Regions from separate parts of the Streptomyces sp. NPDC032822 genome, predicted to be linked through region 2. Evidence: riboswitches for the same ligand, from Rfam matches in the RefSeq annotation. Region 2 holds a riboswitch; each other region holds the start of a gene.
What was found. A riboswitch is a leader RNA that binds a small molecule or an ion and turns the genes downstream of it on or off. The one in region 2 is predicted to bind cyclic di-AMP.
Positions count from the first base shown of each region.

Region 1: another riboswitch for cyclic di-AMP. It lies ahead of ACZ5VD_RS18630 (transglycosylase family protein); the one in region 2 lies ahead of ACZ5VD_RS28115 (C40 family peptidase).
Region 3: another riboswitch for cyclic di-AMP. It lies ahead of ACZ5VD_RS39730 (M23 family metallopeptidase); the one in region 2 lies ahead of ACZ5VD_RS28115 (C40 family peptidase).
Region 4: another riboswitch for cyclic di-AMP. It lies ahead of ACZ5VD_RS12510 (M23 family metallopeptidase); the one in region 2 lies ahead of ACZ5VD_RS28115 (C40 family peptidase).

Region 1 covers NZ_JBVIOL010000006.1:123,878-126,070, reverse strand. The annotation lists gene ACZ5VD_RS18635 (transglycosylase family protein) at 1-893, shown strand, start outside; cyclic di-AMP (ydaO/yuaA leader) riboswitch at 1,076-1,254, shown strand; gene ACZ5VD_RS18630 (transglycosylase family protein) at 1,258-1,968, shown strand.
Region 2 covers NZ_JBVIOL010000010.1:306,754-308,946, forward strand. The annotation lists gene ACZ5VD_RS28115 (C40 family peptidase) at 1-1,130, opposite strand, end outside; cyclic di-AMP (ydaO/yuaA leader) riboswitch at 1,139-1,308, opposite strand; gene pcrA (DNA helicase PcrA) at 1,571-2,193, shown strand, end outside.
Region 3 covers NZ_JBVIOL010000026.1:30,607-32,799, reverse strand. The annotation lists gene ACZ5VD_RS39735 (M16 family metallopeptidase) at 1-847, shown strand, start outside; cyclic di-AMP (ydaO/yuaA leader) riboswitch at 1,038-1,204, shown strand; gene ACZ5VD_RS39730 (M23 family metallopeptidase) at 1,218-1,982, shown strand; gene ACZ5VD_RS39725 (GntR family transcriptional regulator) at 2,170-2,193, shown strand, end outside.
Region 4 covers NZ_JBVIOL010000004.1:21,817-24,009, forward strand. The annotation lists gene ACZ5VD_RS12510 (M23 family metallopeptidase) at 1-806, opposite strand, end outside; cyclic di-AMP (ydaO/yuaA leader) riboswitch at 818-973, opposite strand; tRNA gene ACZ5VD_RS12515 (tRNA-Met) at 1,269-1,342, opposite strand; gene ACZ5VD_RS12520 (alginate lyase family protein) at 1,393-2,193, opposite strand, start outside.

The sequences.
Region 1 (2,193 bases), on a different contig from region 2:
CCGGCACCACCTGGGACCAGGTGGCGAACTGCGAGACGGACGGTTCCTGGAGCGCGAACAACGGCGACGGGTACTACGGCGGGCTGCACATCACCCAGAAGGACTGGGAGGAGTACGGCGGCCTCGACTTCGCCTCGCGTGCCGACCAGGCCAGCCGTAACCAGCAGATCTCGGTCGCCGAGAAGATCCTCGCGGACCAGGGCGTCGGCTACTGGTCCACCTGCGGTCTGCTCAACGGCCTCAGCAAGGACTCCGCGTCGGCCGACGTCGACACGGGCGTGGCGGACGGCGGCACGTCGGACGACAGTGAATCCGACTCGTCCGGCCTGTCGAATTCCTCCGGGTCGTCGGGGGACGCGTCCTCGGACGGTTCTTCGGGCACCTCCGCTTCGCCCACACCGTCCGATTCCAGCAGCGAGTCGGGCGTATCGGGTGAGGGTGACAACTCCGCCAAGTCCGGCACATCGTCCGATTCCGGCTCGGGGTCCGAAGGGTCGCGGGACTCGCAGAGTCCACAGGAATCCGACAGTGCCTCCACAGGTACGACGAAACAGGACGACTCGGACAACTCCTGGCTGGAGGGCGGCTCTTCGGCCCTCGTCGACACCGGATCCCCCAGCGCCGGCAAGCACCGCGGCGGCAGTGCCGACGAGACCGCCACCGACAGCGCCGCGGGCGCGACCGGCGGCACCTCCAGTGGCCGTCACGCCGCCGGTGCGGACTCGTACACGATCCGCGCCGGAGACACTCTCGCGTCCATCGCCGACTCCCTTGACCTCCCGGGCGGGTGGAGCGCGCTGTACGCGGAGAACAGGCAGGCCATCGGTTCGGACCCGAGCGTCATCGTGCCCGGTCAGACCCTCTCTCTCGGTGCCGAATCGGGCGAAAACTAGCGGGAGTTAGCGACACACTTCACACTGAATGTCCGCTTTCGCGAAAGTGTGGGATGAGTCTCAGAAGCCCTGATCGTCTTTGAAATTCCGCGGATCGCGTGGCTACGGTCGGGACCGCTCGCCAACACGAGCCCCGGCCACCGCAACGCCGAATCCTGCCAGCGGCGGCCCGGGAACAGTCGTCGCGTAATGCGCCGTAGGCAGGAGCGGGGGACCCAAGGTAAGTGCCGGGCCCAGCAGTCGAGGCAACTCGCGGCTGGAACCGGCTTGGGGTGAAGCCGCGCACCGAGAGGTGCGCGGCCGGGCAACTCAACCGGCCCGAACCCGACAGCTCACCTCGTAGGCGTCGGTGAGGGGATCCACCATGCTGTTTTCCGGCAAGGGCAAGCACCGCCGTCCGTCCAAGGCCACCCGGGCCGCCGCGATCGCCGGTGTCACCGGTGTCGCCATCGCCGCTCCGCTGATGGCGACCGGCAGCGCCTCCGCCGCCACCGCCTCCGAGTGGGACACCGTCGCCCAGTGCGAGTCCGGCGGTGACTGGTCCATCAACACCGGCAACGGCTACTTCGGTGGTCTGCAGTTCTCCGCCTCCACCTGGGCCGCGTACGGCGGCACGCAGTACGCCTCGCAGGCCAACCAGGCCTCCAAGGCGCAGCAGATAGCCGTGGCCGAGAAGGTGCTCGCCTCCCAGGGCAAGGGCGCCTGGCCCTCCTGCGGTGTGGGCCTGTCGAGCTCCGCCTACAACGGCGGCTCCGGCACGTCGTCGAACAGCTCGGGCAACTCCAGCGGCTCGAACAGCTCCAGCGGCTCCTCGGAGAGCGGCAGCCGTTCCTCCGAGCAGCCGGCGTCCCGCTCCGAGGACCGTCCGGCCGCGAAGAAGACCGTCACCACCCCGACCGGCAAGAAGGTCAAGAAGGGTGACGGCGAGTACAAGGTCGTCACCGGCGACACCCTCAGCTCCATCGCCGAGGAGCACGACGTCAAGGGCGGCTGGGCGAAGCTGTTCAAGCTGAACAAGGACATCGTCGAGGTCGCCGACCTCATCTACCCGGGCCAGCAGCTGCACCTGAAGTGACGGCCGAGCCGCGCGCGCTGACATCCGGCTCGTAGCTGAACCACAGCGCCCTCTCATCCGTGGACTCCATAGTGGAGGCCTCGTGAGGGCCACCCCCGTCCCCACGGGCTCCCCGCTCCGGTGCGTCATCCCCCGTACGCACCGGAGCGGGGTTTTTCTGTGGGCGCCCGACGGGGCTTTTCCATGTCCGTTGCCCGGAGCTTTTTGTTCCGTTCGGAAACAATT
Region 2 (2,193 bases):
TCCCCGTCGTAGTAGACCGACTCCTCGCGGACGTACGTGCCCGGCTTCGGGGCGTGGATCATCATGCCGTTGCCGATGTAGATGCCGACATGGCTGATGTCGTCGTAGAAGAAGACGAGGTCGCCGGGCCGGGCGGCGGAGAGGGAGACCGTGGTGCCGGCGTCGACCTGGTCGTAGGTGGTGCGGGGGAGGGTGACGCCGGCGGCCTTCCAGGCGGCCTGGGTGAGGCCGGAGCAGTCGTACGAGCCGGGGCCGGTGGCGCCCCAGACGTACGGCTTGCCGATCTGGGCGCGGGCGTAGGCGAGCGTCTTCGCGGCCTTGGCGGCGTACGAGGCGTCCGGGACCGTGTCGGACGACGAGCTCGACGAGCCGGTACCGGTGTCCTGCCGGGCGGTGGCCGCCTGCTCCCGGGCCTTCTGGTCCGCCGCCTGCTGCCGCGCCAGCTCGGCCGCCTTGCGCGTGGCCTCCCGCTGCTTCTCCTGCTCGATCGCCGCGAGCCGGGCCTTCTCCTCGGCGGTCAGCTGAGACAGCAGCGCGCGGGCGTCGGCGAGCTTCTTCTGGACGGTGGCCTTGGAGGTCTTCAGGTCGCCCTGCGCCTTGGTGAGCGTCTCCAGGCTCTCCGTGGCCTCCCGGCGCTTCTCCATCGTCGCGGACCGCTCGGTGACGTAGTCGTCGACCGCGCCCTTCTGACGATTGGTCAGCCGGCCCATCAGCTGGGTCTGGTCGAAGTAGTCCTGAGGGGAGTCCGCGAGCAGGAAGGTCGCCGTGTCGGGGGTGGAGGCACCGTTGCGGTACTGGGCCGCGGCGAACGAACCGAGTTCCTCACGCGCCTCGTTGAGACCCTGGGTGCGTTCGGCGACGTCGTCGAGGAGGGTGTCGACGCGCTTGCGCTGCTTCGCGGTCTTCTCCTGGGCCGCGTTGTACTTGTCGGTCGCCGACTCCGCCTGGCGGTACAGGTCGCCGACCTTCTTCTCGACCTCTTCGAGGCTCGGTTTGTCATCGGCGGCCGGGGCGGCGTTGGCCGTCTGGGACAGCAGGGCAACGGAGGTGAGGGCGGCCGTGGCGAGGGCCGGGGTCCGTATGCCTGCTACGCGCGTACCCGAAGGACGCGACTTGCGGTGCGACGCCAAGGGAGGCGACTCCTTCCACGTTCCGCCTACCGAGTTAGCTGTCGGGTTCGGGCGGATTGGTCGGGAAGGTGTGCCCTACGGCCGTTCCCTGAAGGGAAGTCGGGCCGATTCACCCCAAGTTCGGTGGGTCCCCGGCTCCGGGCGCACGGCGGCGCGTCGGACTCGGCGGAGGCCGTGCGGCCCGGCGACGTTCGCCGGGAGGGGTCGTACGGCCTGCCTCGAACGGTAGCCAACGGGTGTGGTCCCTGTGAAGGATGATGTTCGATATGCCCGATACATTTTCGTGACCTTCGGTCAGGTCGCCGGGTGTCGCGACCCGTCCGCCCTGGTCGGTCGCCGAACGTGAGGGGCGCGTTCCGAAGGGTGAGGGGTGCGTCGGGCGGACGGTTTTCCCGGGGCGGGGGTGGGGTGTCAGTGGGGAGCCCTAGACTCGGAGAGCGATGAGCAGCCTCTTTGACGACAGCTTCCTGGCGAACCTCCAGGCCCCTCGGACCCACTCCGGTGAGCACGAGGAAGAACACCCGCCACCGCCCGAGGACGATCACGTTCCGGAGCCGGTTCCGGACGATCTGTTCGGCGGGAAGTTCGACGTGCCCCCGGACCGGGACGCCTACTACCGCGACGGCGCCCCACGCCCGGCGATCGACCCGGCCGCGCTCCTGGACGGGCTGAACGAGAACCAGAGGGCCGCGGTCGTGCACCACGGCACCCCGCTGCTCATCGTGGCCGGCGCCGGCTCCGGCAAGACCCGGGTGCTCACCCACCGCATCGCCCACCTGCTGGGCGCGCGGAACGTGCATCCGGGACAGATCCTCGCGATCACCTTCACCAACAAGGCCGCGGGCGAGATGAAGGAGCGCGTCGAGCAGCTCGTCGGCCCGCGCGCGAACGCGATGTGGGTGATGACCTTCCACAGCGCGTGCGTGCGCATCCTGCGGCGGGAGTCCAAGCAGCTCGGCTTCACCTCGTCGTTCTCGATCTACGACGGCGCCGACTCCAAGCGCCTCATGGCCCTGGTCTGCCGCGACCTGGACCTCGACCCCAAGCGCTTCCCGCCCAAGTC
Region 3 (2,193 bases), on a different contig from region 2:
GGAGACGGTCGAGAACATCGACTCCGCGGCCGTACGCGCCTTCTACGAGAAGCATGTGCGCCCCGCCACCGCCACCGTGGTGGTCGTCGGCGACCTCACCGACATCGACCTGGACGCGCTGCTCGGCGACACCCTCGGCGCCTGGACCGGCTCCTGGGCCGAGCCCCGCCCCGTGCCTCCGGTGACCGCCGACGACACCGGGCGGGTCGTGATCGTGGACCGCCCCGGAGCCGTCCAGACACAGCTGCTGATCGGCCGTATCGGCCCCGACCGGCACGACCGCGTGTGGCCCGCGCAGGTGCTCGGCACGTACTGCCTGGGCGGCACCCTCACCTCCCGCCTGGACCGGGTCCTGCGCGAGGAGAAGGGCTACACCTACGGCGTCCGGGCGTTCGGGCAGGTCATGCGCTCCGCCGCGCCTTCTCCCGGAGGGCCCACCGGTGCCGCGATGCTCGCCATCAGCGGCTCCATCGACACGCCGAACACGGGACCCGCTCTGCAGGACCTGTGGACGGTGCTCCGCACGCTCGCCGAAGGGGGCCTCACCGACGCCGAGCGCGATGTCGCCGTGCAGAACCTCGTCGGGGTGGCACCGCTGAAGTACGAGACCGCGGCGGCCGTCGCGGGCACGCTGGCCGACCAGGTCGAGCAGCACCTGCCGGACGACTTCCAGGCCACGCTGTACCAGCAGCTCGCGGCGACCGGCACCGTCGAGGCCACCGCGGCGGCCGTGAGCGCCTTCCCGGTGGACCGCCTGGTGACCGTGCTGGTGGGTGACGCGGCGCAGATCAAGGAGCCCGTCGAGGCCCTCGGCATCGGCGAAGTCACCGTCGTGACCGCCGAATAGCGGCACGCGCGCGGGGGGCCCTGGTGACCAAAGAGTCACCAGGGCCCCTTTATGCCCGAATTGGGGGAGAGGCTGCCTGTCTGCCCTGTGGTATGCGCTACAAAAGACATGATCCGTTTGGGGATTGAAAGTTGTCACGTTTAGCGTCATCCGGGCTGTCCGTCAGACACCGCGCCGCACCCGTGGCACCGGACAGTCATCGCCGAGTCCCCGCATGGCGCGAGCCAGGGGAGCCGGGGACCCACACCACAAGTCCCTGGGGTGAATCGGACGCCCGCGCGCACCGCGAGGGGGTCCGTAGGAGACCTTCCTGCTCCGAACCCGTCAGCTAACCCGGTAGGCGAGAAGGAAGGAAAGGACCAGCCACTACATGGCGTTCACCTGCGCCACCGGGAAGCACCGTCGTCCCGGCCGGATCAAGCGCTCCACCGCCCGCGCCGCGGGCGTCGCGGCCCTCACCACCACCGGCGTCATCGGCACGCTGGCCGCCCCGGCACTCGCCGCCGAGCCCGCCGTCGAACAGACCGGTCTCATACCCGTCCTCACCGTCGGCGACACGGTCGCCGACCAGATCGACGCCCAGGCCGCCGCGCAGAAGCAGGCCGCCGAGGTGGCCGAAGCGAAGCGGAAGGCCGAGGAGGCCGCACGCGAGAAGGCGGCCGCCGAGGCCAAGAAGGAGCGCGAGGCCAAGGAGCGCGCCGCCCGTGAGGCCGAGCGCAAGCGCCTCAACTCCTATGTCTCGCCGATCTCCGGCTCCTACGTCTCGACCGGCTACAAGACCGGTGGCGCCGTCTGGTCCTCCGGCAGCCACACCGGCGTCGACTTCCACGCCTCCAGCGGCACCTCGGTCCACGCGGTCGGCTCCGGCACGGTCGTCGAGGCCGGCTGGGGCGGGTCGTACGGCAACAACGTCGTGATCAAGATGAACGACGGCACCTACACCCAGTACGGCCACCTGTCGTCCCTCGGTGTCTCCGTCGGCCAGTCGGTCACCCCGGGGCAGCAGATCGGCCTCTCCGGAGCCACCGGCAACGTCACCGGGCCGCACCTGCACTTCGAGGCCCGCACGACCGCGGACTACGGCTCGGACATCGACCCCGTCTCCTACCTCCGCTCGCACGGTGTGAACGTCTGACGACTCACGGCCCGCATCCCGAAGCCCCGGCTCCCCGAGCCGGGGCTTTCGGCGTTTCAGGAGGGTGTCTGTCCAAAAAATATCCATGGATTCCGGTCCGCCATCGGAAATTCCCGCTGATTGCAATAGAGTCACCGAACACACGTCAATCGTCGACGTTTCACGGGGATTAAAGCGGAGGTCGGTCATGCGTATTCCGGCGCACTCGGTA
Region 4 (2,193 bases), on a different contig from region 2:
TTGTAGCCGTACGACCCGTCCCAGCCGGCCTGCGTGATCGTGCCGGAGTGCACGGCCTTGATGAGGGTACCCGTGGGCGCGGCGAAGTCGAGGCCCGTGTGGTAGCCGGAGGACCACAGGGAGCCGGCCTGACCGAAGGTGGAGGTGATCGTGTACGACGAGGTCGGCAGGGTGAACTGCTTGGCCAGCTGGACCAGGCGCGCGGCCTCGGCCTTCTTGTCGGCCTCTTCCTTCGCCTTCTTCTTCGCGGCGGCGGCCTTGTCCTTGGCCGCCTTCTCCGCCTTGGCGACCGCCTCGGCGGCCTGCTTCTCGGCGGCGGCAGCGGCCTGGGCGGCGGCCTTGGTCTCGGCCTGGTCCTGCTGCTGCTCGGCCTGGGCCATGATCCGGGCGCGCAGCACCTCGCCAGCGTCGGATCCGCTCTCCTCGGTATCGGCGGAGACCGTGCCGACGCTGCTGAGCGCGGTGGTGTCCTCGGCGGAGCCCGAGTCGTCGGAGATCAGGGAGCCCACGTTGGGCAGGTCGGGGATGGAGATCGACACCGGCGGCTTGCCGGTCTGCGCGCTGGCCATGCCGCCCGCGCCGACTGCGGCTATGACACCGACGCCGAGGACGGTGGAGCTGCGGGCGAGACCGCCACGCTGCTTGGCCACGCGGTGCCGGCCACGAACGGGGCGGAGGGACTCCTCGGTGGGATTCCACTCCGTCCAGGGGCCCTCGTCGGTGCGATAGGTGCCGTAGCCGAAGGTCTCGCTGTCACGCTGGCCCGGCACGAACGGGGCTTCTGGGGCAGGCGGGTTGGACGCCACGTGGGCGTGCTCCTTTCCTTCCTTCTCGCCTACCGGGTTAGCTGACGGGTTCGGAGCAGGAAGGTCTCCTACGCGCGTATACCGGCCGTGGTTCCACGGTGGCATCCGCGCGATTCACCCCAAGTAGTGGTTCCCCGGTTCCTTGCAGGATTCGGCGCGTGAGCACGGAGCCGTCTCTTGTGACGGCTGGGACGACCGCGCTGCGTTATCGAACGTTAATAGACCCGGGGCCTCGATTCCAAGCTGTTCCACTTGATCATTAAGCTTTCCGCCGGGAACTTACGGCCCATGACCGGCGAAAAACGGGCGAGTTGACCGAACCTCAGCACCTTCACAGCGATTGACAGGATGTCAGCTGCGATGCGGAGGGCACTCACCCGGTCACCTTCCGTCATTCCAACGGGAGAGCCGGACACACCAAAGGCCGGAACCCATTTCTGGATTCCGGCCTTTGGCCTTCAGTAGCGGGGACAGGATTTGAACCTGCGACCTCTGGGTTATGAGCCCAGCGAGCTACCGAGCTGCTCCACCCCGCGTCGTTGTGACTCCAGTGTACGCCATTCGCGGGACGTCGTTCACCACGGTGTCAGCCACCCGGATTGCCGGCGTGCGTGAGCGTCTCCCAGGACACGAACAGGTCGTCGGTACCGGCGGGCCGGTGTTCCTCGGCGAGCTTGTGCGCGACCGGGACATCGACGTCGAGCCGGTCCTCCAGGTGGTTGAGGGCGACCTCCAGGTCCGGTCCCATCGTCCGCTCCACCTTCCCGCCGCACAGCCAGAGGGGCGCGGACTCGCCGGCCTGGTAACGGGAGTGGAAGTCGAGGGTCACCGCCAGCCGGTCCTTGACCTCGCCGTACAGGTCGACGCCCTGGTGCCAGGCGGTCTCGGCGACGTGGGCGGTGGCGGCGATCGAGTAGCCGACGTGCTTGAAGTTGCGGCAGGTCTCCTGGGAGATGCCGTCCTTGTACGTCGCCTGCCCGAACCAGTAGGCCGTCAGCTTCTGCGCGTTGTCGTTGCTCGAACCGGGCGGGGTGAGTGGGACGCCGCCGTCCTTCTCCAGGTAGAAGTAGGCGGGTACGCGCTCCCGGAAGCGTTCCAGGGCGTGGCCGAAGGCCGCGTGGTCGTCGAGGAAGACGGCGATGCCGATGGCCGCGTCCGTCATCACGAGGTCCCAGTTGCCGTTGAAGTCCGGGACCTTCTTGGTGACTTCGGGCAGATAGACGTTCCGCAGCATTCCCTCGAACCGCCGTACCCGGTCCGCCGGCCACCCGCCCCCCGGCGTGTGCCGCACGATCTCGGCGGCCCGCGCCCAGGTCGCCCCGGCCCAGCCCGTCTGCAGCCCGGCGTTCTCCTCCGTGTGCCGTCTCATCGTCGCGGACCAGGCGTC